Regions from separate parts of the Nonomuraea sp. NPDC059023 genome, predicted to be linked through region 2. Evidence: predicted binding sites of a transcription regulator. Region 2 holds the regulator's gene; the other holds the start of a gene.
What was found. Region 2 encodes HrcA, which represses chaperone genes, less so after heat shock. Its sites were predicted from a motif close to TTGGCACTCTCNNNNNGAGAGTGCCAA; they were not measured.
Positions count from the first base shown of each region.

Region 1: the regulator HrcA is predicted to act here: its motif matches at 1,030-1,056, upstream of groES (co-chaperone GroES).

Region 1 covers NZ_JBHYIO010000016.1:147,271-162,690, forward strand. The annotation lists gene ACFWYW_RS26870 (MarR family winged helix-turn-helix transcriptional regulator) at 1-18, opposite strand, end outside; gene ACFWYW_RS26875 (NAD-dependent epimerase/dehydratase family protein) at 124-984, shown strand; gene groES (co-chaperone GroES) at 1,143-1,457, shown strand; gene groL (chaperonin GroEL) at 1,539-3,158, shown strand; gene ACFWYW_RS26890 (sigma-70 family RNA polymerase sigma factor) at 3,933-4,568, shown strand; gene ACFWYW_RS26895 (DUF5319 domain-containing protein) at 5,089-5,466, opposite strand; gene ACFWYW_RS26900 (hypothetical protein) at 5,703-5,867, shown strand; gene ACFWYW_RS26905 (helix-turn-helix domain-containing protein) at 5,947-6,957, opposite strand; gene guaB (IMP dehydrogenase) at 7,408-8,889, shown strand; gene ACFWYW_RS26915 (GuaB3 family IMP dehydrogenase-related protein) at 8,893-10,011, shown strand; gene ACFWYW_RS26920 (dihydrofolate reductase family protein) at 10,068-10,643, opposite strand; gene ACFWYW_RS26925 (TetR/AcrR family transcriptional regulator) at 10,713-11,285, shown strand; gene ACFWYW_RS26930 (hypothetical protein) at 11,316-11,699, shown strand; gene ACFWYW_RS26935 (sensor histidine kinase) at 11,677-12,768, opposite strand; gene ACFWYW_RS26940 (response regulator transcription factor) at 12,765-13,418, opposite strand; gene ACFWYW_RS26945 (hypothetical protein) at 13,530-13,727, shown strand; gene ACFWYW_RS26950 (DeoR/GlpR family DNA-binding transcription regulator) at 13,956-14,726, opposite strand; gene ACFWYW_RS26955 (SIS domain-containing protein) at 14,856-15,420, shown strand, end outside.
Region 2 covers NZ_JBHYIO010000005.1:286,000-301,419, reverse strand. The annotation lists gene lepA (translation elongation factor 4) at 1-109, shown strand, start outside; gene ACFWYW_RS11565 (acyl-CoA thioesterase) at 116-532, opposite strand; gene ACFWYW_RS11560 (hypothetical protein) at 529-825, opposite strand; gene ACFWYW_RS11555 (DUF6297 family protein) at 859-2,286, opposite strand; gene ccmA (heme ABC exporter ATP-binding protein CcmA) at 2,283-2,897, opposite strand; gene ACFWYW_RS11545 (hypothetical protein) at 3,000-3,272, shown strand; gene ACFWYW_RS11540 (MOSC domain-containing protein) at 3,316-3,939, shown strand; gene ACFWYW_RS11535 (glycoside hydrolase family 18 protein) at 4,007-5,263, opposite strand; gene hemW (radical SAM family heme chaperone HemW) at 5,361-6,581, shown strand; gene ACFWYW_RS11525 (hypothetical protein) at 6,603-6,986, opposite strand; gene ACFWYW_RS11520 (hypothetical protein) at 6,983-8,590, opposite strand; gene ACFWYW_RS11515 (DUF4870 domain-containing protein) at 8,673-9,365, opposite strand; gene ACFWYW_RS11510 (DUF3097 domain-containing protein) at 9,362-10,186, opposite strand; gene ACFWYW_RS11505 (hypothetical protein) at 10,204-11,124, opposite strand; gene hrcA (heat-inducible transcriptional repressor HrcA) at 11,268-12,281, shown strand; gene dnaJ (molecular chaperone DnaJ) at 12,293-13,432, shown strand; gene ACFWYW_RS11490 (16S rRNA (uracil(1498)-N(3))-methyltransferase) at 13,461-14,192, shown strand; gene ACFWYW_RS11485 (hypothetical protein) at 14,197-14,841, opposite strand; gene ACFWYW_RS11480 (SigE family RNA polymerase sigma factor) at 14,838-15,383, opposite strand.

The DNA.
Region 1 (15,420 bases), on a different contig from region 2:
GTCCACTGCGTCTCGCATGGTGCGCACACTATCAAAAATTTCGAGGTTGAAATGTTCGAGGGTCCGGGCTACTGTCCACCACGTCGAAAGTTTCGATGTCGAAGTGTTTGGGGTGGAAGAGCGATGAAGGTTCTGGTGCTGGGCGCGACGGGGTACGTCGGGGGCGCGCTCGTCGAGGAGCTCGCCGGGCGCGGTCACGAGGTCGTGGCCCTGGTACGGCCGGCCGCCGACGGGGGCAGGCGGCTGCCCGCCGTACCGGAGGAGAGGTATGGGGACCTGTCCGACGCGGCGTCGATCACCGCGGCCGTGACGCCGGACGTCGACGCGGTCGTGCACGCGGCGCAGCTCACCGGCGACGAGGGGACCGACCTTCAGGTGATCGGGGCGCTGCTCGGCGCGGGCAGGCCGGTGGTGTACGTGAGCGGCGTGTGGGTCCTCGGCGCGACCGAGGACGGGCACGAGGAGAGCGCGGCCGACCCGATCCCGATCGTGGGGTACCGGCCGAAGGTGGAGGATCTGGTGCTCGGCGCGGGCGGCGTGGTGGTACGGCCGGGGCTGGTGCACGGGCGCGGCGGCGGGATCCCGGCGATGTTGCGCGGCTGGGCGGCCGAGCGCGGGAGCGGGGTGCACGTGGGCGAGGGCGGGGAAGGATCGTCGTTCGTGCACGTGGACGACCTGGCCGAGCTGATCGCGACGGCGGTGGAGAAGGGGCGGCCCGGCGCGGTCTACCACGGGATCGCCGAGGAGCACGTGCCGCTGGCGCGGGTGGCCTCCGCCGCGGCGTGGTCGGTGGGGGTCGGCGAGGGCGTGGACGTGCTGTCATGGCCGGTGGCGGAGGCGGCGGGGGTCGTGGGCCTGCCGTTCGCCGAAGCGCTCGCGCTCAGCCAGCGTGTCAGCTCTGCGCGAACCCGTGCGGCGCTCGGATGGGCCCCCAGCAGGCCGGGTATCGTCTCCGAGCTGCGGGAAGGCTCTTACGCGCGCTGAGCCGGTTCGTGTTGACTGTCAAGCCCCTCTTGCATATGTTTCGTGTTGGCACTCTCCCCTTGAGAGTGCCAACGTGCGACGAGGCAGGTCTACCACCCGCGACGGCAGGCCCCGCTGGTCGCCTCTTCTAGATCATTCAAATCTGAAGGGGAGGTCCGATCGTGACGACCGCCACTAAGGTTCCCGTTAAGCCGCTCGGCGACCGCATTGTGGTCCAGCCGCTTGAGGCCGAGCAGACCACCGCTTCCGGCCTGGTCATCCCAGACACCGCCAAGGAGAAGCCGCAAGAGGGCAAGGTCCTCGCGGTGGGCCCGGGCAACTGGGACGAGGACGGCGACAAGCGGATTCCGCTTGACGTCTCCGAGGGCGACATCGTCCTCTACAGCAAGTACGGCGGCACTGAGGTCAAGTACGGCGGCGAGGAGTACCTCGTGCTCTCCGCCCGCGACGTTCTCGCGATCATCGAGAAGTAAGCCGGTATGTGTCGGGCCCCGGACGCAGCTCTCAGCAGAGGCGACCGGGGCTTTCGACGCTAGGAGAGGACTTTCAACCAAATGGCGAAGATCCTGGAGTTCGACGAGGACGCGCGGCGCGCTCTTGAGCGCGGCGTCAACGCCCTCGCGGACGCCGTGAAGGTAACCCTCGGCCCGCGTGGCCGTAACGTCGTCATCGACAAGAAGTTCGGTGCTCCGACGATCACGAACGACGGCGTGACCATCGCTCGCGAGGTCGAGCTGGAAGACCGCTACGAGAACCTCGGCGCCCAGCTCGCCAAGGAAGTGGCCACCAAGACCAACGACATCGCGGGTGACGGCACCACCACCGCGACCGTCCTGGCCCAGGCCATGGTCCGCGAAGGTCTGCGCAACGTCGCCGCCGGCGCCTCGCCGCTGTCGCTGAAGCGCGGGATCGACAAGGCCGCCAAGGCCATCAGCGACAAGCTGATCGCCAGCGCCCGCGAGGTCGGCGACAAGAAGGAGATCGCCAACGTCGCGACGATCTCCGCCCAGGACGCCAAGATCGGCGATCTCATCGCCGAGGCGTTCGACAAGGTGGGCAAGGACGGCGTCCTCACGGTCGAAGAGTCCAACGCCATGGGCATGGAGCTCGAGTTCACCGAGGGCATGCAGTTCGACAAGGGCTACCTGTCGCAGTACATGGTGACCGACCCCGAGCGCATGGAGGCCGTCCTGGAGGACGCCTACGTGCTGCTCACCCAGAGCAAGATCGCCTCCATCGCGGACTTCCTGCCGCTGCTGGAGCAGGTCGCGCAGACCAAGAAGCCGCTGTTCGTGGTCGCCGAGGACGTCGAGGGCGAGGCCCTGGCCGTCCTGGTCACCAACAAGATCCGCGGCACGTTCACCTCCGTGGCCGTCAAGGCCCCGGGCTTCGGTGACCGTCGCAAGGCGATGCTCCAGGACATGGCCATCCTCACCGGCGGCCAGGTCGTCGCCGAGGAGGTCGGGCTCAAGCTGGAGCACGTCGGTCTCGAGGTGCTCGGCACGGCCCGCCGCATCGTCGTCACCAAGGACGCCACCACCATCGTGGACGGCGCCGGCGACGCGCAGGCGATCGAGGACCGGGTCAAGGAGATCAAGCTCGCCATCGAGCAGTCCGACTCAGACTGGGACCGCGAGAAGCTGCAGGAGCGCCTGGCCAAGCTGGCCGGCGGTGTGTGCGTGCTGCGTGTCGGCGCCGCCACCGAGGTCGAGCTCAAGGAGAAGAAGCACCGTCTCGAGGACGCGATCTCCGCGACGCGCGCCGCGATCGAGGAGGGCATCGTCTCCGGCGGCGGCACCGCGCTGATCCACGTCGGCAAGGAGCTGGACGACCTCGGCCTCACCGGCGACGAGGCCACTGGCGTGGGCGTCGTCCGCCGCGCGCTGGTCGAGCCGACCCGCTGGATCGCCGAGAACGCCGGCCTCGAGGGCTACGTCGTCACCCACAAGGTGGCGGAGCTGGCCGCCGGCCACGGCCTCAACGCCGCGACCGGCGAGTACGGCAACCTGATCGACCAGGGCGTCATCGACCCCGTCAAGGTCACCCGCTCGGCGGTGCAGAATGCGGCGTCCATCGCCGGCATGCTGCTCACGACGGAGGCCCTGGTGGTCGAGAAGCCCGAGGAGGAGGCCCCCGCCGCCGCCGGCGGGCACGGTCACGGCCACGGCCACTGATCGTTTCTCCTGGATCGTCACCTCCCGAGGCCGCCAAGGCCCGCTGAGGTCGCCACGGCCCGCACCGCTCGCCGGTGCGGGCCGTTTCGCGTCCGTGGGTGCCGTTTCCCGTGTGCGGGTTGTCTTCGTGCGTGCCGTTTCGCGTCCGTGCGGTCCTCTGTGCGTGTCGTCTTCTGTGCGTGCGGTCTTTCAGGGCTTGGGTCCGTCTTCTTGCGGGTCCGTTTCGAGGGTGCGTCGGCGGCGGGGGCGATCGTTCGGGCTGAGGGGCGGGTTCTCGGGGGTGGGCGTCTGTGCTGGGGACGCCCCTGGCGGGGCTGGGGTGCGTTCTGCGGCCCTTCCGTTACGGCCCAGCCGTCCTACCCCCACCCGCCGCACAGGGCCGGGCTCCGTCCAGGGTGACGCTCCTCCGGTGATGCGGGGCCGGGCGCCGTTACGCGCGCATCGTGCCCGCCTGGGTGGTTTATGCCTTTGTGCGAGTTTTTATGGGCATGAGGCGTATGTAGCGCATGAGGTCCGGTGGGCGATCTCATGCGTAGGGGCGGCGACCGGTGGATGTCCAGATGTGGAAAGTTGGGTTATTGCGGTAAACCAACCTATGGAGTAAAGCGTCTCGCGCCCGTGACAATTTTCGCGCATTTCGGGGAATCTGGTGAAATATTCCGACTCCATAGAAAGGCTTAGTGTGGTCGTCCGATTACGGGTAGTTATCGTCTCTTCAATGTGACCAATCCGTAGCCGTTCGCCATGACGACAGGCCGGACCAGGGCGGGCATCATGCCTAACGTGAGCGAGGGAAGCGTCGCCGACGCCAAAATTGGGGTAAGGCTCGCGTCGAGACTTCCGGCACGGACGGATGACTCCGACCTAAGAGAACTGACGAGCCTCGCCGTTGCGGGCGATCGTTCTGCGATCGAATCCCTGCTCGGCGAGTTGCGGCCGATGGTGGTGCGCTATTGCCGCGCCCGGCTGGGCCGGGTTTCCGGGCAATATCACATTGCAGATGACGTGGCCCAGGAGGTCTGCATCGCGGTGCTGTCCGCACTGCCGCGCTACCGGGACATGGGCCGGCCCTTCGCCTCCTTCGTCTTCGGCATCGCCTCGCACAAGGTGGCCGACGCGTTGCGGAGTTCGGTGCGCTCCGCCGTACCCACGCAGGATCTTCCTGACGGGCCCGACGAGGGCCCGGGGCCGGAAGAGACCGTGGTCCGCTACATCGAGGTCGAGCACGCGCGCAGGCTGCTGGCCCGGCTGCCCGCCAACCAGCGCGAACTCCTGCTGCTGCGGGTGGTGTCAGGACTGTCGGCCGAAGAGACCGGTAATGTACTCGGCATGTCACCAGGAGCGGTCCGCGTCGCCCAGCATCGGGCGCTGGCCAGGTTGCGGCAGATGGCCGAGCTGGAGTCGGCTTGACGCCGGAGGAACACGTGGAGGGCGCGGTCGCGTACGGCGACCGGACGCCCCCGAGCTCAACCGGCCCGTCGCCCCACGTCCCGGCCGATCCGTCATCCGGCGGCTCGGCCCGTGTGACGGCTGACGGACCTTCACCCAAGCTCTCGGATGGTCCTGTGCCCGAGGGCTGGTCGGTACGTGGGGGTTCGGCGGCTGAGGATTCCGCTGCGGCCGGCAGGTCTTCTGGGCCGGAGGAGTCCGTCTTGCCGGGGGCCGAGCCCTGTGGGGCGGTGGCCGACGAGGGGGCATCCGGGGCGCCGGCGGTCGGGGAGCGGGTGTCTCGTGCTCTGGCGGATTCCGTGGAGTCGGCGGCACGGGAACGGCAGCCTGGCAGGGCGGTGGGCGGGGAGTGGGAGCTTCAAGGGTTGACGGCTGAGGAGCAGACGGACGCGTTTCTGGATGCTCTGGCGCTCGGGTATCAGCCTGACGCGACGGATCCGGCGCTACGGCTGCTGGCGGCGTTGCGGCACGACCTCGACGATCAGCGGCGCTCTTCGGTGTCCATGACGCCGTCGACGTAGCCCCTCGCGTACTCCCAGGTCACGTAGTCGGCGGGGTCGGGGTGGAAGGCGGGCTCGTGTACCTGCGGGCGGCCCTTGTCGATCATCTGGCGGAGGTTGCCGCGGAGCAGTTCCCAGTCGAAGAAGTGCTGTTCGCCGCATTCCGGACAGTCGAGGACCAGTCCGAGGACGCCCTGAGGCTCCAGCAGCGAGCGAAAGACTTCCACGTCGGCGAGGTCGGTGATGGCCTCGTCGCGCTCGGCCGCCGTCAGCGGCTCCGGGTCGTCGAATTCGCCCATGGCCGAGGAAGGATCGTTCGGATCGTCCGCGAACGGGTCGCGGGGGACGTCTTCCAGCACCTTTCCACCATAGTGACCTAACGCAGCCTGGGCACTAATAAGCACCGCACCGACCCCTTGTGCCGCATTCACCCCGGGACCACAGCTCCCGAAATACCGGCAAACTCCCTGCCAAAACCCTGGCCAGGCCCCGGGTCCACCTTCCCGACCACGCTCAGGTCCGCTGGTTCGCCCCTCCGGGTTCGGGGCCCGCCGCCTTGGGTCGGCCGGCTCGGGTCGGCTGCTCGGATCGGGCTGTGCTCGGGCTGCTTGTCGGACGGCACTTCGAGGTGGCCGCCTCGGGTTGGTCGGCCGGAGTGGGGCTGCGCTCGGGTGGGGCTGTGCTCGGCCGCTTGCCGGACGGTGCCTGGGAGCGCACCGCGCGGCCCCGGGGCCGCTGCTTCGCCGCGTGGGTGCGCTGAGGTGTGCCGGCCGGGGTCCGGGACGGTGGCGCGGGTGATACCGGGGGGTGAGGGGCGGGGCCGTACCGGAAAGGTGGGGTTAGCCGAGCCAGCCGCGGCGGGAGGCTTCGACGCCGGCGTGGAAGCGGGACTGTGCCCCCAGTTCGGCCATCGCGTCGGCGAAGCGGGCGCGGACGGTGCGGACCGAGACGCCGAGGTGGCGGGCGATCGAGTCGTCGCACATGCCCTGCGCGGCCAGCCGCAGCACCTGGACCATGCCGTCGCCCCGCCGCCCCCACGGCAGGGGTACGGAGCGGCTCCACAGTTCCTCGAAGAGCGAGCGCAGGACGCCGACCACGATGGGCGCGCGGACGAGGTAGAAGTTGTAGGCGTGGTCGGGCAGGCCGCCGCCCCACAGCGCGGGCAGGCCGGCGGCTTCGGGGCCCGCGGTCATGAACCAGCTGGGCACCCGGTCGAGCGTGCGGACCCTTCCGCCGGACTCCAGCAGGCGCGTGAGCTGGTCGCGGACGCCTGGCAGGGCCAGGGTGGTCACCGGGATCACCGCGCGCATGCTGAGCAGGCGGCGTCGCTGGGCGTCGATCCAGGGGTCGGCGAACTTGTGGACGAAGTCGGTCATGGTGCGTTCGTCGGGGATGGCGATCAGCAACTCCAGCGGAGGAGCCTGTACGGCCATGCCGACCACGCTCTCGTAGAGCACGTCGGCCCCGCTGACCAGTTCGACCGGGAAGGGGCCGCTCTGGTAGTGGCGGCCGGCGTCGTAGTCGTGGATGAGGCCGCGGATCGAGCCCAGGGCGGAGTCGATGCGCCGGCTCTCCTCGGCCAGCCGGTCCAGTCGTTCGGCGATCAGCCGGCCGAGGGCGGCGGCCGGGTGCCGGGCGAGGTACTCGCCGGACCGCTCGTCCACCACGCCCAGCCGGACGAGGTCCTCAAGCTGCCTGCCGACCCTGTCGGCGGGGCCGTCCATGGCCTCGGCGAGCTCGGCCAGCGTGGCGCGGTGCAGGCGTAGGACCGCGGTGTACAGCGCGGTCTGTGCCGGGTCGAGGCCCAGCGTCTCGAGTGGATCGGAAACGGTGGTGGGCTCGTTACGCATGTGGGGGGCTCCGTAGGGGGGACACGGGCGTGCGGCGAGGATAACCCGGCACCGGACCTCTGTCCGGGTGTTGCTCTGACTCCTTCGGCGGGGGTGCAACTTCGTGCAATTGCACGTTTTCACATTGCGGTGTGCCCATGAGTAACGCAGGCTTAACCCAGCGTCGGCATCAAGGGTCGGGCGACGCGGCCATCAGGACGCGGAGGGGGGTTCGGTGGCGTAGAGCGCGTCCGACCAGATGCCGGTGGCCGGAGGAACCGGGCGGATCACCGACCGGCCGGTTCCTCCGGCACTTTTGTGCCTCTCCGGGGGCGCCGGGGAGACGGCGGTCCGTGGGGGTCATCGTCCCCCCGGCGCATTCTCACCCCCATCTTGCGGACCCGCGCGGTTCCGTTTGCAGGCAGGCCCTAAACTTGTCGCATCAGCGCATAGGCAGGAGGGGGCCGCAGCATGTCCAAATTCACCCAAACGGGGTTGACCTTCGATGACGTGCTGCTCGTGCCGGGATATTCGGATCTCCAACCGGGGGAAGCGGAGACCGTCACACAGCTGTCGCGCAACATCACGCTCGCCATCCCGCTGGTCTCCGCGGCCATGGACACGGTGACAGAAGCGCGCATGGCGGTGGCCATGGCCCGGCAGGGCGGCATCGGCATCCTGCACCGCAACCTGTCGATCGAGGAGCAGGCCCAGCAGGTCGACCTGGTCAAGCGGTCGGAGGCCGGGATGGTGACGAATCCGGTCACCTGTACTCCGGACGACACACTGGCCGACGTCGAGAGGCTGTGCGCGACGTACCGGATCTCGGGCGTGCCCGTGACCGACCGCGACGGCATCCTCGTCGGCATCGTCACCAACCGTGACATGCGCTTCGAGACCGACCAGAGCCGCCCGGTGCGCGAGGTCATGACGCCGATGCCGCTGGTGACCGCGCCGGTGGGCGTGTCGCGTGACGACGCCTTCTCGCTCCTGCGCAACAACAAGATCGAGAAGCTGCCGCTGATCGACGGCGACGGCCGGTTGCGCGGGCTCATCACGGTCAAGGACTTCACCAAGAGCGAGCAGTACCCGCTGGCTACCAAGGACGCGGGCGGCCGCCTGGTCGTGGGCGCGGCCGTGGGCGTGGGCCCCGACGCAGAGCTGCGGGTCAAGGCGCTGATCGAGGCCGGAGTCGACGTCGTCGTGGTGGACGTGGCCCACGGCCACTCCAAGGGGCTGGCCGACATGATCGCCACGGTCAAGGCCAACAGCAAGGTCGACGTGATCGGCGGCAACATCGCCACCAGGGCGGGCGCGCAGATGCTCGTCGACGCGGGCGCCGACGCGGTCAAGGTGGGCGTGGGCCCCGGCTCGATCTGCACCACCCGCGTCGTGGCCGGGGTGGGCGCGCCGCAGGTCACCGCGATCCATCAGGCCTCGCTTGCCTGTGGTCCCGCGGGGGTTCCGGTGATCGGCGACGGCGGCCTGCAGTACTCGGGCGACATCAGCAAGGCCATCGCGGCGGGTGCCGACGCGGTCATGCTGGGTTCGCTCCTGGCCGGGTGCGAGGAGTCCCCGGGCGAGCTGATCTTCATCAATGGCAAGCAGTTCAAGTCCTACCGCGGCATGGGTTCCCTCGGCGCGGTCCGCAACCGCGAGCGCGGCGGCATGTCCTTCAGCAAGGACCGCTACGCGCAGGCGGACGTGGGCGGCGAGGACAAGTACATCCCCGAGGGCATCGAGGGCCAGGTGCCCTACCGCGGCCCGGTCTCGGCGGTGGCCCACCAGCTGGTGGGCGGTTTGCGCCAGGGTATGTGGTACTCAGGATGCCGCACGATCGCGCAGATGCACTCCGACTGCGAGCTCATGCCGATCACCGCGGCGGGCCTCAAGGAGAGCCACCCGCACGACATCCAGATGACCGTTGAGGCTCCCAACTACCACAGAAGGTAAAACATGACTCAGGTGGAGATCGGCCGGGGCAAGACGGGCCGCCGGGCGTACGCGCTCGACGAGATCGGCCTCGTGCCCTCGCGGCGTACCCGTGACCCGGAAGAGGTCTCGATCGCCTGGCAGATCGACGCTTACCGGTTCGAGCTGCCTGTCGTGGTCGCGCCCATGGACAGTGTCGTCTCGCCGGCGACCGCGATCGAGATCGGCCGCCTCGGCGGCCTGGCGCCGCTCGACCTCGAAGGGCTCTGGACTCGTTACGAGGACCCGTCGCCGCTGCTGGAGGAGTGCGCCGCGCTCGACTCGGCCGCGGCCACCAAGCGGCTCCAGGAGATCTACGCGGCGCCGATCAAGGAAGAGCTGATCGGCCGGCGTATCGAGGAGATCCGCGCCTCGGGCGTCACCGCCGCCGTGCGCCTGTCGCCGCAGCGCACCGTGCAGTACCACAAGACGGTCATCGACGCGGGCGTCGACATCTTCGTCATCCGCGGCACCACCGTCTCGGCCGAGCACGTCTCGGGCAAGGCCGAGCCGCTCAACCTCAAGCAGTTCATCTACGAGCTCGACGTCCCGGTGATCGTCGGCGGCTGCGCCACCCACACGGCGGCGCTGCACCTCATGCGGACCGGCGCGGCCGGCGTGCTGGTCGGCTTCGGCGGCGGCGCCTCCCACACCACCCGCAACGTGCTGGGCGTGGCGGTGCCGATGGCCACGGCCATCTCCGACGTGGCCGCCGCCCGCCGCGACTACATGGACGAGTCCGGCGGCCGGTACGTGCACGTGATCGCCGACGGCGGCATGGGCACCTCCGGTGACATCGCCAAGGCGATCGCCTGCGGCGCCGACGCGGTCATGGTGGGTTCGCCGCTGGCCAGGGCGGCCGAGGCGCCGGGCCACGGGTTCCACTGGGGCTCGGAGGCCCACCACCCCGACCTGCCGCGCGGGCGGCGGGTGGAGTTCGGCACGGTGGGCACGTTGGAGCAGATCCTCCACGGTCCCTCCAGCGTGGCCGACGGCTCGATGAACCTCATGGGCGCGCTGAAGCGCACGATGGCCTCCACCGGCTACTCCGACATCAAGGAGTTCCAGCGCGTGGAGGTCGTGGTCGCGCCGGTGCAGCGCTGACGTCCGCGACACGAAGGACCCGCCCCCTCGGGGTGCGGGTCCTTTTCCGTGTACGGCTAGCCACGGGTGAACCAGGTGACCTGGGCCCCGTTGTCGAAGCTCTCGCGATGGGTGGGCGTGAACAGCGTCGGGTCGAAGCCGCCGGAGAAGGCGGCCACGCCGTCGCCGGCCACGACCGGGTAGCTCTTGATGATCAGCTCGTCGATCTCCGGGAGCACGCTGGCCGCGATCTTGCCGCCGCCGGCCAGCCAGACGTCCATTCCGGTGTCCTCGGCCTTGAGGCGCCTGACCAGCCCGATGGGGTCCTCGGTGACCAGCTCGACGGTGGGGTCGTCGATCTTTCCCAGGGTGGTGGAGACGACGTACTGGCGCAGGTGGGCGTACGGGCTGGTGACATTGATCTCCAGGGCGGGGTCGTAGGTGCCGCGGCCCATCACGAGGGTGTCGAAGCGCTGGTTGGGTGTGCCTTCGAGGCCGACGTGGGCGCGTACGTGCGTGGGCAGGGTCTCGGGGTAGCGGGCGTTGATCCAGGCCGACATCTGGTCGGAGAGCGGGTAGAAGTCCCACTGGTTGGCGGGGCCGGCGATGTAGCCGTCGATGGAGACGCCGACGTAGTAGACAAGCTTTCGCATCTTTAACTCCGTGTGTAGTACTCTGTTTGAAGTGGTTTCAACGTAGTACTACAGATGGAGTGGTGTCAAGTGCGGAAGAATCCGGAGCGGCGGCAGGCGTTGGTCGACGCCGCCATCGAGGTGCTGGCCAAGGAGGGGGCGCGCGGGCTGACGTTCCGCGCGGTCGACGCGGCGGCCGAGGTGCCGACGGGCACCGCGTCCAACTACTTCAGCAGCCGCGACGACCTGCTGACCCAGGCCGGCGGGCGCATCTACGAGCGGCTGCTGCCCGACGACGAGACCATGGCCCTGGCCGACGTGGGGGGCCAGGATCGCGCGCACTTCGCCCGGCTCATGCACGAGCTGGTCGACCGGGTCATGGCCTTCAACACCGGCTTCCTGGCGCTGCTCGAACTGCGCCTGGAGTCCACGCGCCGCCCCGAACTGCGCGAGGTCGTCACCAAGCGCATCCGCGCCGACGTGGATCAGAACATCGCCAATCACGTGGCCTCCGGCCTGCCGGGCGACTCCATGACGGTGGTGACGCTGATGCTCGCGCTCAACTGGCTGATCATGGAACGGCTGACGCTGCCCGAACTCTTCTCCGAGCAGGAGGCGCACGAGCTGGTCGACGTGCTCGTGGAGCGCCTGATCGGCCGTTGACAGTTTATTGGATAGTGCTACTATCTAATCATGATGACTCCTTGGGTGCCGGGACCCGCTGCCGGTCACACGGGCGACGTGCAGGTGATGGCCTCCCGGTTCGAGCTGAAGAGCCTGGCCCAGGTGCCCGGGTTCCTGCTCCAGGCGATGCGGATGCTGTTGCAGGCCCGGCGTAGCGCGGGGGCGGTGGGGGCCACGTTGAAGGCGGCGCCGTTCAGGAAGACCTTCTGGACGTTGTCGGCGTGGACGGACCGCGCGGCGCTCGGCGCGTTCGCCGGGGCGCAACCACATCGCGGCATCGTCCAGGCGTACAAGAGCGGCATGGCGGCATCGACGTTCGAGTTCTGGACGGCCGCCGCCCCCGCCGGTTGGGACGAGGCGCACGAACGCCTCAAGGACGAAGTGGCAGGGTGACGCGCACGCTCAGGCCGCCCTCGGGCGGCGCGCTGAGGTCGAGCGTGCCCTGGTGGGCCTCGACGATGGCGGCCACGATCGACAGGCCGAGACCGAGGCCGTCGCCCGAGGCCCGCCGCCCCGGCTCCAGCCGCCGGAACGGCTGCACCAGCATCGGAACCTGCTCGGACGGGATCACCGCGCCGGAGTTCGTGACGCGGAGGGTGGCAGCGGCGCCGTTCGCGCCGGTCTCCACCGTGATCCGGCCACCCGGCCCGGTGTACGTCACGGCGTTGCCGACCAGGTTCGCGACCAGGCGTTCCAGGAGGGCGCGGTCACCGGAGACCGGCGCGGGAGCCAGGGTCGCGCGGACGCCCGGATGGCCCAGGAACGGCTCCGCGACGGCGGCCAGGTCGAGCGGCTCCCGCCGCCCAAGGCCCTGCTGGCCGCGGGCCAGTGTCAGGAGCGCCTCGATGAGCCGCTCCTGGTGCCGTCCCGCGGCCAGCAGCCTTTCCAGTACGGCCCGCAGCGCCACCACGTCGGCGTCCGGATCGGCCAGCGCCACCTCGGCCATCGCGCGCTGAAGGGTCAGCGGCGTGCGCAGCTCGTGCGAGGCGTTGGCCACGAAGCGGCGCTGCGCGGTGAAAGCCGCGTCGAGCCGGTCGAGAAGCTCGTCGAAGGTGTCGGCCAGCTCCCTGAGCTCGTCGTCTGGTCCGGTCGCCGACAGGCGGCGGTCCAGCCGGTCGGCGGTGATGCGGCGTACCGTCGCGGTCATCACCCCCAGCGGCCGCAACGCCCGCCCGGCGACCAGCCACCCCAGCCAGAGGGAGGCCACGGCCATGGCGCCCAGCGCGATCAGCGAGTTGACCAGCAGGCGCTTGGACATGACCGGTTCCCGGAGGACGCCCAGCGCCGGTTCCCGGACGGTCACGGCCGCCGAGACCCCGCCGACCGGCAGGACGGGGGCGGCCGGTGGGCTGGGGAAGGGAGAGTGCTCGACCAGGAGATAGGTGAGCCCGACCAGAAGCGCCCCGGCCAGGACGAACAGGCCGCTGTAGAGCGCGGTCAGGCGGAATCGCACGGTCCTCATATGCGGTATCCGGCCTGGGGGATGGTTTCGATCAGCGGAGGGTCGCCGAGTTTGCGGCGCAGGCGGCTGATCGTCACCTTCACCGTCTGCGTGAACGGGTCGGCGAACTCGTCCCAGCCGCGCTCCAGCAACTGCTCCGCCGAGACGACCGCGCCCTGCGCGGCCAGCAGCAGCTCCAGCACCGCGAACTCCTTCGGGCTCAGCGTCAGCCGGCGTCCGTCGCGAGTGGCGACCCGCGTGGACGGATCCAGCCTGAGCCCACCGCGAACCAGCACTGGCGGCAACGCGGGCCACGCCCGCCTGGCAAGCGCGCGTACCCGGGCGACCAGCTCGGCGAAGGCGAACGGCTTCGGCAGGTAGTCGTCGGCGCCGATGCCCAGGCCGGTGACGCGGTCGGAGATCGTTCCCGCCGCGGTGAGCATGAGCACCCGCGCGGGCGAGCCGCCGTCCGCGAGCGTCCTGCAAACCTCGTCGCCGTGTACGCCGGGCAGGTCGCGATCCAGGACCACCACGTCATAGGCGTTGGCCGCCGCGCGTTCCAGCGCCGCGTGGCCGTCGAAGACCACGTCCACGGCCATGCCCTCGCGCCGCAGCCCGGCGGCGACCGTCAGGGCCAGTTCCTCGTGGTCCTCGACCATCAGCACCCGCATGATGCCCCAGAATGCCCCGCATCCGGTTACAGCCGGGTAACCGCGGAGGTTCCCGCCCCGCAACCGCCGCTCCGGTTGCCTGGTGCCAGCGCAACCGAACCGGAGGACACCATGCTGGGATCCACCCTGAAAGTCGTGGCCGTGACCGCGGCCGTGATCGCCACCACCGTGGCCGCGCCCCGGCCCCCCGCCGTCGCCCCGCCCGCTCACGACGGGGTGAAGGCGTTCACGGAGTGCGTGCGCTCGCAAGGCCTGCCCGAGTTCCCCGAGGTCATCGTCTCGGAGGAGGAGCTGGTCACAAGCCGGTGAGAACCCGGCTGGGGTGCACGCCACAGACGTCGCCGGGCAAGGGTGGGCCGGTTTCGGGGGCCAAGAATTCGGGTCTCAGGGGGACGACGTGGGCCGTTGCGGTGGGGACCACGTCCGACGTGAGAAGCGATCACCACGATCGGGGCGCGCGCACGACGGCGGGTGGCGGTGGGGCGGCTTGCCGTAACGGATAGGCGCTTGAAGAGAGGGAGGGGCGTGCGCCCAGACTCAGGCGCGGATGACTTTGACGCCCGCTTCGGAGAGTTGGTCGAAGAGCGCGTCGGAGAGTTGTTCGTCGGTGACGAGGGTGTCGATCTCGGACAGGGGGCAGATGCGGGCGAAGGCGCGTTTGCCGATCTTGGATGAGTCGGCGACCACCACCACCTGGGCGGCGCGGCTGGCGAGCAGGTGGTTGACGCTGGCCTCGCCCTCGTGGTGGGCAGAGGCGCCGAGTTCGGCGTCGAGCGCGTCCACGCCGAGGAACGCCGCGTCGAGGGTGACCTGGTCGAGGACGCCTCCGGCCAGCGGGCCGATGAGTTCGTAGGACTGCTGGCGGGCCACTCCGCCGGTCACCACGATCTTGACGTGCTGGCGGACGGTCAGTTCCGAGGCGATGTTCAGCGCGTTGGTGACGATGGTGAAGCCCGACTCCAGCGTCGAACGGGTGGCCAGCGTGCGGGCCAGTTCCGAGGTGGTGGTGCCGCCGTTGAGGCCGATGACGGCGCCGGGGTTGACGAGTTCGGCGGCGGCCGCGGCTATGCGGTGCTTCTCGTCGGCGTGCCGGGCGGTCTTGTAGCGCAGCGGCAGGTCGTAGCTGACGCTCTGGGCTACGGCCCCGCCCCGCGTGCGCATGAGCATCTGCTGCTGCGCGAGCTGGTCGAAGTCGCGGCGGATGGTGGCGGTGGAGACCTCGAGCGCCTGGGCGGCTTCCTCTACGGAGAGACGGCCCTCCTGGGCGAGCAATTCGAGAATCGCGTTCCATCTGTCATACCTGGACACGATTTGCCTCCTGGGTGATCCGTCAGGAGCAAGCGTGGCACAACCAGGGAGGTCAGAGCGAACAGTGCAGTTTCCTGCTCCATTCTGGTATAAAAAACGCAGAAACAATCAACTCTGGGGAGGTAAGTGGTGACCACCCACACCGAGGCAGAGATCGCATCTCAGCCCGACTGCTGGCGCCGTGCCGTCGAGAACGTTCCCGTCGACGCGCTGCCGCGACCGGGAGAGCGCGTCGCCGTCGTCGGCTGCGGGACCTCCTGGTTCATCGCGATGGCCTACGCCACGCTGCGCGAGCGGGCCGGGCTGGGCGAGACGGACGCGTTCGCCGCCTCCGAGGCGCCCACGGGACGCCGCTACGACCGCGTGCTCGCCCTCACCCGCTCCGGCACCACCACCGAGGTGCTTGAGCTGCTCGGCAAGCTCGGCGACACCAGGACCACGGCGATCACCGCCGACCCGAACACCCCGATCATGAGCGCGGCCGAGCAGGTGATCGTGCTCGACTACGCCGACGAGAAGTCCGTCGTGCAGACCCGCTTCGCCACCACCCAGCTCGCCATGCTCCGCGCGAGCCTCGGCGAGGACCTCACGAAGGCGATCGCCGACGTCGCGGAGGCGGTCGCCGCGCCGCTGCCCGATCAACTGGTCGAGGCCGAGCAGTTCAGCTTCCTCGGTTCCGGCTGGTCGGTGGGCC
Region 2 (15,420 bases):
GGAAGGCAAGAAGCGGATGAAGATGGTCGGCCGGGTCGAGGTGCCGCAGGAGGCGTTCGTGGCCGCGCTGTCGACCGACTCCAGCGCCGCGGACAAGGCGAAGAAGTAGCGGCGCTCAGAGCCCTAGCAGCGCGGGCTCTGACGCCAGCGCCCGCCAGTGCGCGGCCGGGTCCGGCACGAGGCGGCGCTCCCGCAGGTCGAGGAGCCCGCCGACGCTGGTCAGCTCGGCCGCCAGACCGCCGTCCCGGTGCCGGTACTCCTGTACGATCCTGAACGTCTTGCCCGCGCCCCACTCGAACCCGCAGCTCACCTCGACCTCGTCGCCGCCGCGCAGTTCGCGGTGGTAGCGGATGGTGTTCTCGAGCGTGATCGGGCCCACGCCCGACGCGAGCAGGTCCTCGACGGTGATCCCGGCCGCGCGCAGGCACTCCCATCGCGCGTGGTCGCCGTACTGGTGGTAGACCGCGCCGTTCACGTGGCCCTGCGTGTCGAGTTCATATCCGCGTACGGCGATGCGTACCGCGAAGCTCATGACCGTTCCTCCAGCCAGTCGTGCGATCGCCCGGTGAGGTAGCGCAGGCCGTCCTCGCCGATCGCGATCCAGTCGCCGCGGGCCCAGCCGCCGGTGGTCTGCGGGGCGAAGCCGTGCTTTCTGAACAGCGCCGACGCCTCCTGCTTCGTCAGTCCCCTGCGCCCCCACTCGGCGATGACACGCGCGGTTCGCTCCGGCTCGTCGGGCTCCTCTGGACCGCCCAGGGCGGTGGCGAGCTCCTCGAACCCTTTGGCGATCTGCCGGAGCGCGGCCTGCGCCCGTGGGACGTCCATGCCCGCAATCGTACTGCGATCGCTAGCGATTGCCTAGCGATGCTGTCGGCTCAGATACCCCGCGAGCACCGCCGCGCCCAGGACGGCCTGCAGGACAAGCAACCCGCCGGAAAACCCCGTCACCAGGGCGATCGCCATCGGAAAGCAGCCGATGACCGCCAGATCGAGCCCGGTCAGCCCCCAGAACAGCGGCCCGGTCGGAATCGCGCCCGCCCCCATGTCGAGGATCGGCATCGCGTGGTTCACCGGAGCCCGCCTCGCCATCCGCAACGCGGCGGCGGCCAGTGCGGGCGCCGCGAGCGGCACGAACCACAACAGCGACCCCGCAGCCCCGGGCAACAGCACCAGCGCCGCCCCCATCCACACGGCCGCCAGCAGCGCGGGCAGCACGGCCCGTGCCGCCATCAGCCCACGCCTCGGCAGCGCCAGCAGGCGGGCCAGCGCCGGGTTGTCGGCGTCCCACCGCGCCCCTGACACCGCGGACGCCGCCGCGGCCAGCCCACCGCCCAGGACGAGCACCGCCACCAGCGCTCCCGTGTCGGCAGTCGCCTGGGCCATCAGCGCGGGCGCCGCCGTCGAGCCCGCCAGTACGGCCAGCCGCCCCGGCCGCCGCACCAGCCGCAGCACCTCCTGCCACGCGGGCGCGAAAACCGCGGGCAGGCCGGGCCACGACCGGCTGCGCAGGCGGGCGCCACGCCAGTGGTTGTCCTCGGCGAGCCAGCTCAGCAGGCTCGGATCCAGGCTCACGGTGGCGTTGGCCAGGTGCCCGGCCCTGGCCGACGACGACAGCAGGCGGCGGGCCGGGATACGGGCAAAGGCCGACCAGGCATGCCGTACCAGGAAGGCGGAGACCAGAGCCGGAACAGCCGACCAGACGGGCGCGGGCACGTGGCGGCCCCCCACCAGCATCAGGACGACCGCGGCCAGCACCAGCGCGGCGATCACCGCGCGCAGCGCGAGGTCCCACGGATCGGACGTCTGGGCCAGCACGGCCATCGCCACCCCGCCCGCGCTCACCGAGACGCCCGCCAGGAGCGCGCCGACCAGCCGCCAGACGAGGTGGTCGGGCGCGCCGGTCACCGCCAGGGCCGCCAGCCCGAGACCGGCGCCGACCACGAGGCTGACCAGCAGCAGCGTCCGCGCGGAGCGTGCCAGCACGTCGCGCCGGTCCAGCGGGGACAGCAGCAGCCAGGCCGCGTCAGCCGCCGACACCACGACGGGACCGATCGCGCGCGCCGCCCACAGGAAGCCCGCGAGCACGAGCGTCACCAGCGCCAGCCCGGCGCCCACCTGCTCCGGCGGAGGCGGCGCCGCCATGGACTCGAACGCGGCCGAGACGGGCTGGGCCAGCATCGCGCCGCCCATCGCCAGCCCGAACAGCGTCGCGTACCGGTCGCTCAGGCTCCGCTGCCGCCCGGACCGGGTCCGGACGAGCGCCCTGATCTCGCGCACCGCGGTCATCGTCCGCTCACCCGGGTCGCGAGGGACACATGGCGGGCGCGGGCGGCGAGGGCGGGGTCGTGGGTGGCCATGATGACGGTGCCGCCGCCGGCCGTGTACTCCAGCAGCAGGGTGCCCAGGCGCTCGCGGAAGGCGGTGTCGAGGCCGCGTTCCGGCTCGTCGAGGAGAAGGAGGCTGCTGGGCCGTACCAGGGCCGCGGCCAGGGCGAGACGCTGGCGCTGGCCCGTGGAGAGCTTGAGCGGGACGGCGTCCGCGCGCGGACCGAGGTCGAACAGCTCCAGCGCCCGCTCCACGCTCATGCGCGGCCCATCGTGTACGGCCAGCACCAGCTCAAGGTGCTCCCGCGCGGTGAGACCCGGATACCAGGCCGGTTCGTCCCCCGTCACCGCCACCCGCCGCCAGAACGCCGCCACGTCGGCCGGAGGCGCACCGAAGACCGTGACCTCTCCGCTCGTCGGCGGCTGGAGACCGGCCAGGCAGCGCAGCAGCGTGGACTTGCCGGACCCGTTCTCGCCCACGACCGCGACCAGCTCACCTGGTCGTACGACCAGGTCGTGGCCGGTGAGGATGGGATTGCCGCCGAGTTCGACGGTCAGGCGGACAGTGGTCACGAGGGGATCGCACACCGTTCGACCCTACCCGGCGCGGCATTTTTGTCGGTGCCGCACTCTAGCCTTTCGAATCTCGAACATGAGTGCGATAGGAGGAGTGTTGTGATCGCTGCTGAGCGGTATGAGAGGGCGGCCCTGCTGGGTGTCGCGATAGCGGAGGAGACGCGGCGGCTGCTCCGCCTGCATCTGCGCCCGGCCGAGGTGGCCCCCGACGGCACGGTGGGGGTGGAGGTGCCCTATCCGGACGCGGCGGTGGTCCGGGCGGTGCTCGACGTTGCCGCGGAGTGCTTCGGTGAGGAGGGCGACGGTGAGGCGGCGCGGGAGGCGGCGCTGTCGACGTTGTTACAGCTGGCCGACCTGAGGCTCAGCCGGTGACCGCGTGTGCCCCCGCCGCGCGGGGTCGGTTACCGTCGGAGCCATGCGGCTGATCTCAGTGAACGTGGGGCGGGCGGTCGACGCGGAGTGGGCGGGCAAGCTGGGGCGCACCGCCATCGACAAGAAGGCGGTCACGCGCCGCGTCGGCGTGCGGCAGAACGGGCTGGAGGGCGACGAGCGGGCCGACCAGCCCAACCACGGCGCGCCCACGCAGGCCGTCTATTCCTATGCCCGCGAGGACTATGACTGGTGGGAGGGGGAGCTGGGGCGGGAGCTACGCGACGGCCAGTTCGGCGAGAACCTCACCACGTCCGGGGTGGACGTGTCGGGGGCGGTGCTGGGCGAGCGCTGGCGGGTCGGCACGGCGTTGCTGGAGGTGAGCGGGCCGCGCATTCCGTGCGTGGTGTTCCGCAACTGGATGGACGAGCCGGGCTGGCTCAAGCGCTTCACCGACGCCGGCCGGGTGGGCGCGTACCTGAGCGTGGTGGAGACGGGCGAACTGGGCGTCGGCGACCCGGTCGAGATCGTGGCCCGCCCGGAGGAGAGCGTCACGATCGCCGAATCCGTGCTCGCCTACCACGGCGACAAGGACGTCATGGCCCGCATCCTGGCCTTCCCCGGCCACGGCTCCTACTGGGACCGCCGCGCCGAACGCCTCCTGCGCTGAAGGTCCGCGAGCGGGGAGCGGCGCACGGGCAGCCCCCCGCTGGTGCGGCCCGTGCGCCGTCCGACTTCTAGCGCAGAACCCTGTACAGGGCGGAGGTGAGCGAGGCCTTGGCGTCGTCACCGTCGATGGACCACATCATGTAGCCGCCCAGGCCCTTGTGCCGGATGTAGGCGGCCTTCTGCAGCATCACGATCGGGTCGTCGTAGGTCCAGAACTCGGTGCCGTCGTACAGCCACACGGCGCCGGTCCTGACGTCGCGGTAGCGCTTGCCGGGCTTGGCGAGGATGTCCTTGTAGTCCTCGGAGCCCGCCTCCCACTTGCCGGGGGCGGCGCCGGTGGCGGGCTGGTAGACGCCGTCTCCGGCCGGGCCCGCCGGCACGCCGGTCCAGCCCTTGCCATAGGCGGGCACACCGGCGACGAGCTTGCGGATCGGCGCGCCGCGCTCCAGGTAGTAGTTGATCGTCTGGTCGAGGCTCTCGCGGATCTCGTTGGGGTCGCGGCGGTCGTTGAAGAGGTTGGAGTGGTGACCGGTGATCTTGTCCCACGGGCCGTGCAGGTCGTAGCCCTGGATGGTGGCGTAGTCCAGGTTGCGGAAGACCTTGCGCACCTCGAGGCCGGCGTCGATGACGCGGGTGGCCGCGGGCAGGAACGCCGTGATCAGGGCGGAACGCTTGTAAGCGTTCATCTGCGACCTGAGCTCGGCGACGAAGGCGGTGAAGTTCTGCTTGTCCTCGGGACGCACGACGTTGCCGGGGGCTCCGGGGTAGCCGGGCCACTCCCAGTCGAGGTCGATGCCGTCGAAGACGCCGGCGCCCGTGCCGTCGGCCAGGCCGGGCAGGTTGCCGCGCAGCCACAGGTCGATGCAGGACTTGGCGAGCTTGCTACGCGATTCGGCGGTGAGGACGGCGTCGGAGAAGTACTTGGAGCCGGTCCAGCCGCCCAGCGAGATCAGGACCTTGAGCTTGGGGTGCTTGGCCTTGAGCTTCTTGAGCTGGTTGAGGTTGCCGTTGAGTGCCTGGCCGGGCGCGTCGGCCACGCCGTCCACGCTCTGCTCGGCGGGCACGGGACGCTGCCAGTCGGCCCAGGCGTCGGCGGAGTAGCACTCGGCCTGCTGGTTCACGAACCCGAAGGCGTAGTTGATGTGGGTGAGTTTGCGGGCGGCCCCGCTGGTCTCCATGTCCTTGACGTGGTAGTTGCGACCGTAGACGCCCCACTGGACGAAGTAGGCGACTCTCTTGTAGCCGGATCCGTGGTTGGCCTCTGCCGGGGCCGACACCACCGTCATACCGAGTAAGAGGGTGAGAGCGAGCAGGACTTTCTTCACGCGGCGTCTCCTGAATTGATAGGAAACTTTCCTTTAAGATGCCCTGACAGTAGGACGGTGTGATCGGGCAGTCAATGGCAGAAGGCAGACTGGAGGGGTGCCATCCACCCTGCCCGACGGCGATCCCGCGCCCCCGTCCGGAGAGCTGCCCGAGAGTGCCCTGCGCGGCCTCGGCGAGCGCCCGTTCGGCTTCTACGTGCACGTCCCGTTCTGCGTGACGCGCTGCGGCTACTGCGACTTCAACACCTACACCGCCGCCGAGCTGGGCCCCGGCGCTTCGCACCGGGACTACGCCGACACCGCCATCGACGAGGTACGGCTCGCGCGCCGCGTGCTCGGCACGGCCGACCTGCCCGTCGAGACGGTGTTCTTCGGCGGCGGCACGCCCACCCTGCTGCCCGCCGGCGACCTGGCCCGCATCCTGGCCGCGATCGACGAGGAGTTCGGCCTGCGCCCCGGCGCGGAGGTCACGACCGAGGCCAACCCCGAGTCCGTCGACCCCGGTTATCTGGCCGAGCTGCGCGCGGGCGGCTTCAACCGGATCAGCTTCGGCATGCAGTCGGCCAAGGAGCACGTGCTGAAGGTGCTCGACCGGCACCACACGCCGGGGCGGGCGGCGCAAGCCGTACGGGAGGCTCGGCAGGCCGGGTTCGCCCACGTCAACCTCGACCTCATCTACAGCACCCCGGGAGAGAGCGACGACGACTGGCGGGCGTCGCTGGAGGCGGCGATCGCCGCCGGGCCCGACCACGTCTCCGCGTACTCGCTCATCGTCGAGGAGGGCACGCGGCTGGCGGCCCGCATCAGGCGCGGCGAGCTGCCGATGCCCGACGACGACGTGGCCGCCGACCGCTACCTGATCGCCGACGAACTGCTGGCGAAGGCCGGGTACTCCTGGTACGAGGTGTCGAACTGGGCCAGTTCCGAGGCCGGCCGGTGCCGGCACAACCTGCTCTACTGGACCGGTGGCGACTGGTGGGCCGTCGGGCCGGGGGCGCACAGCCACGTGGGCGGCACCCGCTGGTGGAACGTCAAGCACCCCGCCGCGTACGCGCAGCGGCTGGCCCAGGGCGTCTCCCCTGCGCACGCCAGGGAGGTGCTCGAGGACGCCGACCGTGAAGTGGAGCGGCTGATGCTGGAGCTGCGGCTGATCACCGGCTATCCGCTGGCCGACGTGGCGCCCGGCGCGAAGCTCGCCGTGGCCAGGGCCGTGGGGGACGGGCTGCTGGAGCAGGAGGCGTTCAAGGCGGGCCGCATGGTGCTGACCCTGCGAGGCCGCCTGCTCGCCGACGCCCTCATCCGCGACCTCACACTCTGACCGACGTTACACGAGGCGCCGTCACAGGAAGGTGGCGATCAGGTCGGCGATCGGGCCCAGTGCTGCGGCGAGGGCCGTGACGGGCGCCAGGCGGGTGCCGAGGCGGTCGAGGGCGGCGGTGACCCGGGCCGGGTCGCGCTCCCCGGGTTCGGTCTCGGCCTCGGCCAGCACCTCCTCCAGGTCACGGCGGGCCTGCCGGGCCTGGGGCAGCTCGGCCGCGTGCGCCTCCACGAGGGCCAGGAGCGCCACCACCTGACTCCGCAGCCGCTCCAGCTCCTCCCGCGGGACGGAGCGTTCCTGGCCGGGCTGGAAGATCGAGCCCTGGCCGCCGATGTTGCTGCCGGTGAACGTGCCGCCGCTGACGACGGTCCCGTAGTTGGGCGCCGACGGGTCGGGCGTGCTCATGCGGCCCCCTTGCCGGCGGGCGCGGCGAACTGGGCGCCCTGGCCGCCGATGTTGGTCCCGTTGAACGTGCCGCCGTTGACCACCGTGCCGTTGTTGATGACGGCGGCGATCTGCTGCCGGTACGCCGCGGTGTCCACGCCGCGCTGCTCCAGGAAGTCCAGCACCGCGTTGTTCAGCCGCTCCTCCACGAGCTTGGCGTATTTGAACGCGTCCAGCCCTTCGAGGAAGGTGTTGATGCGCGGCTCGGCCCCCGCCTCACGCAGGCTGATCCTGGCTCCGTAGTCGTAGACCACGTACTTGTCCGGGTCCTCGGGCAGCCGCATCGCCATGAAGATCCGCCGCAGCAGCCGGGCGGGCGCGCCGACGACGTCGCGGGCCAGCGCGAGCGGGGCGCGGCTGAGCGCCGCCAGCACGAGCGCCGCGCCGGCCTCCCTGGGCAGCTCGTCCACCACCCGGTAGGCGGCGCGCACGGGCGGCAGCGCGGTCACGATGAACTCGGTGTAGAGCATCCGGCCCTCGACGGCCAGATGGATGAAGATCGACACGGTGGTGTCGCGGTCCTCGGCGGGCAGCACCTCGTCGCCGTCGACGTCGGTGACGGCCTCGCCGCTGGTGCCGACCACGATCCACCGGTAGTGGCGGGCGCCCGACTGCGGGTTGCGGATCACCGCCTGGAGCTCCCGGTCGCTGAGCTGGTAGCGGGGCCGGGTGCCGTGCAGCAGCGGATGCTCACCGTGGAGCTGGTTGAGGCGGCCCTGCGCGATCACGTGGTCGAGGATGTCCAGGTGGACGGGCATGGCGGGCTCGGCGGCCGTGCGCATCTGGCTGAGCCGCTCGCCCACGAACTCGTGCAGGTCCACCGCGTCCACCATGGCCGGCGCCCGGCCCGCGTCGCCGGTGCGCCGGTCGAGCTCGGCCGCGATCGTCCAGGCCCGCACGAGATCGCCCGCGCCGACGAACGGGTTCTCGCCGGAGTAGAGCGTCAGGTTGCCGTGCTGCGCGAGCTTGACCTCCGTCATCCGCGGGCCCGCCTCCGCTCCGGTACGGCCCGCGCCCGGCCGCAGCCGCTCCGACAGGATCCGGTAGACGCGCACCCGGTAGGCCAGCACGGTGGCGATGGCGGCCACGAGCATCAGGGGCGCCATCCAGCCGGAGCCGCTGTCCTCCTCGAACTCCGAGCCGCTCGCGCCGAGATACCTGGTCAGCAGCAGCGCGGGCACGACCACCAGGGCGAAGAAGCCGATCACCAGACCGGCCACGAGGACAGGACTCAGCCGCCTGCGCTGCCCCAGGCTGCCGAACCCGCCGGAGGCGAAGGCCGCCAGCGCGCCCAGGACCGTGAGCCACGGCATCGTGGCCTGAAAGTTGAACAGCAGGGCGAGCAGCAGCATCACCGTGACCGCGGCCTCCCTGACGGTCAGCAGCGACCGCGAGTAGAGGCAGTGCCGCAGCACCGGGCCCAGGTCGAACCCGCCGACCGACGGCGCCACCGCGTGGTGGCGGCGCGCGATCAGCGCGTACAGCGCCCGGTCGCGGAAGCCGGGATCCAGGTAGGCGGCCGCTGCCAGGTATCTGGTGGTGTTGCGCAGGCGCTCGTGCACCATGACCTCCCCGTGAGTGACCCGTCCATCGTCACCCGGGGAGCTGGGATCATTCCGGAGAGTGATCGAACCGTGATTCTCCGTATTACTTGATCATGCGGATGCTGATCGGGTAGCGGTAGTTCTCGCCCTTGTTGGTGGCGATGGCCGCCTGGATGTGGAAGATCAGCGAGACGATCCAGACCACCGGCAGCAGCAGGAAGCCGATGATGACGATCGTCAGGATGAAGGAGACGATGTAGCCGATGAACATGGTGATCTGGAAGTTCAGCGCCTCGGCCGCCTGGTCGCGGACGTAGGGGGACTCGTCCTTCTTCATCAGGTAGATGATGAGCGGGCCGATCCAGGAGACCAGCAGGCCCAGCAGGTGGGACAGCATGGCCATCGTGGTGTCGTCGGTGCCGGGGCGCGGGCCGTACATGCCGGGGGTGTGGGGCTGGGGGGCCGCCGGGTAGCCGTAGCCGTAGCCGGGCGGGGGCTGCTGCGGGTGACCGTAGCCCTGGGGGCCCGACGGCTGCTGCCCGTAGGGGTAGTCGGCGGAGGGCGGCTGCTGGGTGTACCCGCCTGACGGCTGCTGGCCGTAGCCTCCCGGGTACGCGCCCGGCTGGCCGTACCCGCTCGGCGGCTGTTGACCGTATCCGCTTGGGGGCTGCTGGCCGTACCCGCTCGGGGGCTGTTGACCGTAGCCTCCCGAGGGCGGCTGGCCGTGGCCGGGAATGTCGGAGCGCTCCACGCGGCGGGTGGAGTCGTCGTCAGGCTGGGGGTGGTCCTGGCTCATGATGCCTCCGTGACGAAGTCGATCAGCTCCTCGACCCGGCCGAGAAGCTCGGGCTCGAGGTCGGAAAAGGTCGAGACGGAGCCCAGGATGCGCCGCCACGCCGCGGCGGGCTCCATGCGCCAGCCCAGGGCGGCGATCACGCCCTCCTTCCACGGCACCCCGCGCGGCACGTCCGGCCAGCCGGGGATCCGCAGGACGGACGGCTTCACCGCCTGCCAGATGTCGATGTACGGGTGCCCGACGATCAGCACGTCGGGCGAGCTGACCTGGGCGGCGATCCGGCTCTCCTTGGAACCGGGCACCAGGTGGTCCACCAGGACCCCGAGCCGCCTGCCGGCGGACGGGCCGAACTCCGCGACGATGGCGGGCAGGTCGTCCACGCCCTCCAGGTACTCCACGACCACGCCCTCGACCCGCAGGTCGTGGCCCCAGATCTTCTCCACGAGGGCGGCGTCGTGCACGCCCTCGACGTAGATGCGGCTCTCGCGGGCCACCCGGGCGCGCAGGCCCTCGACGGCGATCGAGCCCGACGCGCTGCGCCTCTTCCCGCCCGCCGGGGTCCCGCCCGCCGCCGGGGCGACCGGCCGCACCAGCGTCACCGGCCTGCCCTCCAGCAGGAACGCCGCCGGCGCGAGCGGGAACAGGCGGCGCTTGCCGAATCGGTCCTCCAGCGTGACGGCCTCCTTGTCGCAGGCCACCACGGCGCCGCAGAAGCCGCTATCGGCGTCCTCCACGACCAGGTCGAGATCCGCCGGGACCTGAGGGATCTTGCCCTTGCCCGGACGCCGCCAGTTCCCCGCGAGCACATCACCGTCGTACACACGGGGACCGTAGCAAATCACCCGCCCATCGCGAGGCGCTTGCGGTGGCCGCTGCGGCGCACCAGCACGACGACCGTCCACACCACCGCGATGAGCACGCCGACCGCGGGCAGGATGAACAGCGCGGCCACGCCGCCCATGATGCCGCCGGCCGCGGCGGTCAGGTCCTTGCCGACGCCGAAGCGGGTCTGCGCGTCGGGCTCGATCGTGCAGCTGATCTGGTAGTCACCCGCGGCCGGGGCGTTGACCAGCGCGATCAGCTCCCAGCTCGTGCCGTTGAGCTCGACGGTCTGGTTCACGGGCGTGGTGACGAGCTTGGCGTTGCCGTTGATCTGGCACTCCCAGCTGACCTGGGTGCCGCGCGACAGGTAGAGCGCGGGCCGGTCGGCCGGGTCGATGGTGACCGTGGCGGGCTGGCCGGGCTGGAACGTCTTGCCCGGGGCGGCGCCGCTCACGCCACTGGTCACGCCGCCCGCGAACAGCGCGATGCCGGCGATCACGAACACGACGGCCACGCCCCAGGCCACGGCGATCTGCCACAGGGGCGGGCGCAGCCGCTTGCCGTCCACCGGAGGGGGGAACTGGGGGGCGCCGTACGGGGGCTGGCCGAACTGCTGCTGGCCGAACTGGGGCTGCTGACCGAAGGGTTGCTGGCCGAGGGGCGGCTGGCCGTACTGGGGTTGCTGGCCGTACTGGGGGCCCGACGGCGGCTGGCCGTACTGGGGACCTGAGGGCGGCTGGCCGTACTGCGGGCCTGAGGGCGGCTGGCCCTGCGGGGGGCCCGACGGCGGCTGGCCGTACGGCGGGCCGCCCGCAGGCCCGTACTGGGGGCCGCTCTGCGGCGGGGGGCCGTACGGGGGTCCGCCCTGCGGCGGAGGCTCGTACGGAGGCTGCTGAGGAGGCTGCCATCCTCCACCCTGCCGGAAATCTTCACTCATAGCTGCAAGTGTGGACGTATCGGGTTGCCGTCCGCTAGCACGTGGGTTATCGCACCTTGTGGGTGAGAGCCGTACACTTGGCACTCGGGAACACCGAGTGCCAGACCTGGCGTTTCCCAAGGGAAGAGGTAGGAGGTGCACACGTGCTCGACGACAGGAAACTCGCGGTCCTCCGCGCGATTGTCGAGGACTACGTGTCCACCAACGAACCGGTGGGCTCCAAGGCGCTGGCCGAGCGCCACAACCTCAAGGTCTCCCCGGCCACGGTACGCAACGACATGGCCGCGCTGGAGGAGGAGGGGTACATCACCCAGCCGCACACCAGCGCGGGCCGGGTGCCGACGGACAAGGGCTACCGGCTCTTCGTCGACCGGCTCTCGCAGATCAAGCCGCTGTCCACGGCCGAGCGCAGGGCCATCGAGACCTTCCTGGCCGGCGCGGTCGACCTCGACGACGTGGTGACCCGCACGGTACGGCTGCTGGCGCAGCTGACCAGGCAGGTCGCGGTGGTGCAGTATCCGACGCTGACGCGCTCCAGCGTGCGTCACGTCGAGCTCGTGCCGCTGAGCGAGCGGCGGATCATGCTCGTGCTGATCACCAACACGGGCCGGGTCGAGCAGCGCGTCGTCGAGCTGCCCGAGGTCATCGAGGACCCCCGGATCGCCCACCTGCGCGCCGTGCTCAACGCCTGTCTCGACGGGTGCGGGCTGGCCGAGGTGCCCGACCTGGTGGCCGACCTGCCGGAACGGCTTCCGGTGGAGGACCGGCCGGTTGTCGCGACGATTCTGTCGGTCCTGCTGGAGACGCTCGTCGAACGGCACGACGAGAAGATCGTTTTCGCCGGTGCGGCCAACCTGGCCGGCGCCGACTTCACCATCGGTCTGCGCGACGTCCTCGAAGCGCTGGAAGAGCAGGTCGTGCTCATGCGCCTGCTCGGCGAGACGACAACGGACACCCCGACCGCGCTCACCGTGCGCATCGGAGCGGAAAACCCCTATCTCCACGGCACGTCCATCGTCGCCACCGGATACGGTTCTGGCGACAACCAACTGGCCCGGCTGGGCGTCCTCGGCCCCACGAGGATGGACTACCCGGTGACCATGGGCGCCGTGCGCGCAGTGGCACGCTACGTCAGCCAGATCCTGGCTGCTTCTTAAGAGGTCGATAAGTGGCAAACAGCGACTACTACAGCACCCTCGGGGTGCGCCGTGACGCCAGTCAGGACGAGGTCAAGAAGGCCTATCGCCGGCTGGCCCGTGAGCTGCACCCGGACGTGAACCCCGATCCCGCGACGCAGGAGCGTTTCAAGGAGATCACGCAGGCGTACGAGGTGCTGTCGGACCCGCAGAAGCGCCAGATGTACGACCTTGGCGCCGACCCCTTCGCCGCCGCCGGCGCAGGGGCCGGAGCGGCCGGTTTCGGCGCGGGTTTCCCCTTCAGCGACATCATGGACGCCTTCTTCGGTACGGCGGGCGGCGGGCGCGGCCCCCGCTCGCGGGCCAGGAGGGGCCGCAACGCCACCATCCGCGTCGAGCTGGACCTGCGCGAGACGGCGTTCGGCACCACGCGCGAACTGGTCGTCGACACCGCCGTCGTCTGTGAGGTCTGCCAGGGCGCGGGCGCCGCGCCGGGCACCCACCCCGACACCTGTGACATGTGCGGCGGCCGGGGCGAGGTCTCCCAGGTCACCCGGTCCTTCCTGGGCCAGGTCATGACCTCGCGGCCGTGCCCCCAGTGCCAGGGATTCGGCTCCATCATCCGCAACCCCTGCCAGGAGTGCGCGGGCGACGGCCGGGTGCGCACCCGCCGTACCATCAAGGTCCGCATCCCCGCGGGCGTCGAGGACGGCACCCACATCCAGCTGGCCGGTGAGGGCGAGGTCGGCCCCGGCGGCGGCCCGCCCGGAGACCTCTTCCTGGAGATCGTCGAGCGGCCGCACGAGATCTTCGAGCGGCGCGGTGACGACCTCCACTGCACCGTCCAGATCCCGATGACCGCCGCCGCGCTCGGCACCGTGCTGACGGTGGAGACGCTCGACGGCGCCGAGGAGGTCGACGTCCGCCCCGGCACGCAGTCCGGCCAGGTGATCTCCATGTACGGCCGCGGCGTGCAGCGCCTCAACGACTCCGGCCGCGGCGACCTGCTCATCCACGTCAACGTGGAGACGCCGGGCCGCCTCGACCCGGCCCAGGAGGAACTGCTGCGCGAGCTGTCGAAGCTGCGCGGGGAGGAGCGCCCGCCCGGCAAGTTCGCGCCGGGCCAGCAGGGCTTCTTCTCCCGCCTGCGAGACGCCTTCAACGGCCGCTGACCTCCTTGTACGGCGAGCGGGGGCGGCCATGAGCGTGCCGGTGTTCCTGGCCGGGCGCGAGACGTTCGGCGGCGATGAGGCGGTGCTCGACGGCCCGGAGGGCCGCCACGCGGCGGCCGTCAGGCGGCTGCGGGCGGGTGAGCGGGTCGACCTCACCGACGGCGCCGGCGCGGTGGCCGAGTGCGTCGTGCGCGAGGCGCTCAAGGACCGGCTGCTGCTCGACGTGCTCAAGCGTTACGAGGTCCCGGCTCCGGCGCCGCGCGTGGTCGTCGTCCAGGGGCTGCCCAAGGGCGACAGGGGCGAGCTGGCCGTCGAGATGATGACCGAGGCCGGTGTCGACCGCATCGTGCCCTGGGCGGCCGCGCGCAGCATCACCCAGTGGAAGGGCGACAAGGTCGCCAAGGCGCTCGGCAAGTGGCGCGCCACCGCGCGGGAGGCGGGCAAGCAGGCGCGGCGCTTCCACGGGGCCGAGGTGGCCGATCTGGCCTCCACCGCTCAGGTGGAGGCGTTGCTCGGACGGGCGGCGCTGGCGCTCGTGCTGCACGAGGAGGCGGCGCGGCCGTTGTCGCGGGTGAGCCTGCCCGCCGACGGGGAGATCGTGCTCGTGGTCGGGCCCGAGGGCGGGATCTCGGAAGGCGAGCTGGCCGGGTTCGTCGCGGCGGGAGCCGTACCGGCGCTGATGGGGTCTACGGTGCTGCGGACCTCGACCGCGGGAGTGGCCGCGGCGGCGGTGCTGATGGCGCGCACCGGGCGCTGGTGAGACCTCAGCTCACCTGGTTGGAGGTCAGCGGCGTCGTCAGGTCGGTGGGCGGCGCGGGCGGCTGGTCGTCCGGCGGGCACTCCTCCGGCGGGCAACTGCCGGACGGGATGGGCGTGTCGGTGGGGCCGGAGGGGGTGGGACTGGCGGACGCCGTGGGGCAGTCCTCGCGCGCGGCGGTCTCCTCCTCCGGAGTGGACGGGCAGGGCGTCGGCGTCGGGGTGACGCTGCCGCTCGGGGACGGCTTCGCCGTCGACTTGGCCGACTCGGTGGCCTGCCCGGGCGACGTCGGCGTGGGCGTCGGGTCGGCAGGCAGGATCGCCGGCTCCGACCTGCTCGGGCTGGGCTTGTCCTGAGGGCGGTTGGTGGAGGAGTTGTCCGGCGGGGCGTCGGTCTCGCGGACGTGCTCGACCTCCGTGGGCGTGATGACCCTGTCCCGCAGTGAGGGAACCACCATGACGACGGTGCCCGCGACCAGTACGGCACTGACCGTGGCGGCGCCGATGCGCCACCACAACACGCTGCGCACGCCCCGCCGCTCGATGCGGCCGCGGATGATCTCCAGACCTTCCGGAGACGGCACGACCGCGTCCGCCTCCGCGCGGAGCACGCGGCGCAGAATGTCGCCGTACTCGTCGGGCGGCTGGGTCATGACATCTTCTCCAGGACGGATCGCAAGGCGGCCATGCCACGGGCGGTGTGGCTCTTGACCGCGCCCTTGCTGATGCCCATGGCATGGGCGATCTCAGCCTCGGACAGATCCCCGTAGTAACGAAGGACAAGGGCCTCTCTCTGCCGGGTCGGCAGCGCGCGTAATGCCTCGATGACCGCGGAGCGCTCCAGCTCGCCGATGGCGCCGTTCTCGGCGCTCGGGGCGTCTGGCAGGCCCTTGGGTGCGTACTTCTCCACGACGGCTCGGTGACGCAGAACGGAACGGGACCGGTTGACGACAGACTGCCGCAGGTAGGCGAGTGCCTTGTCGGGGTCACGCAGTCTGCGCCAGGCGCCATGGATGGCGACGAACGCGTCCTGCACGACTTCCTCCGCTGTTGCTATGTCGCGCACGAGCAACACGGCGAGACGAACCAATGACCGGAAGTGCGCACTGTACAGCGCGGTAACGGCCACGTCGGCGTCCCATCCGACCGGCACCGCCCCCAGCGACCTGTCGGCCAGAAGGGTTTCGGTGGTCACATCAATGGGACGCTCGGCCTTCCCTGCGGGTTTACGC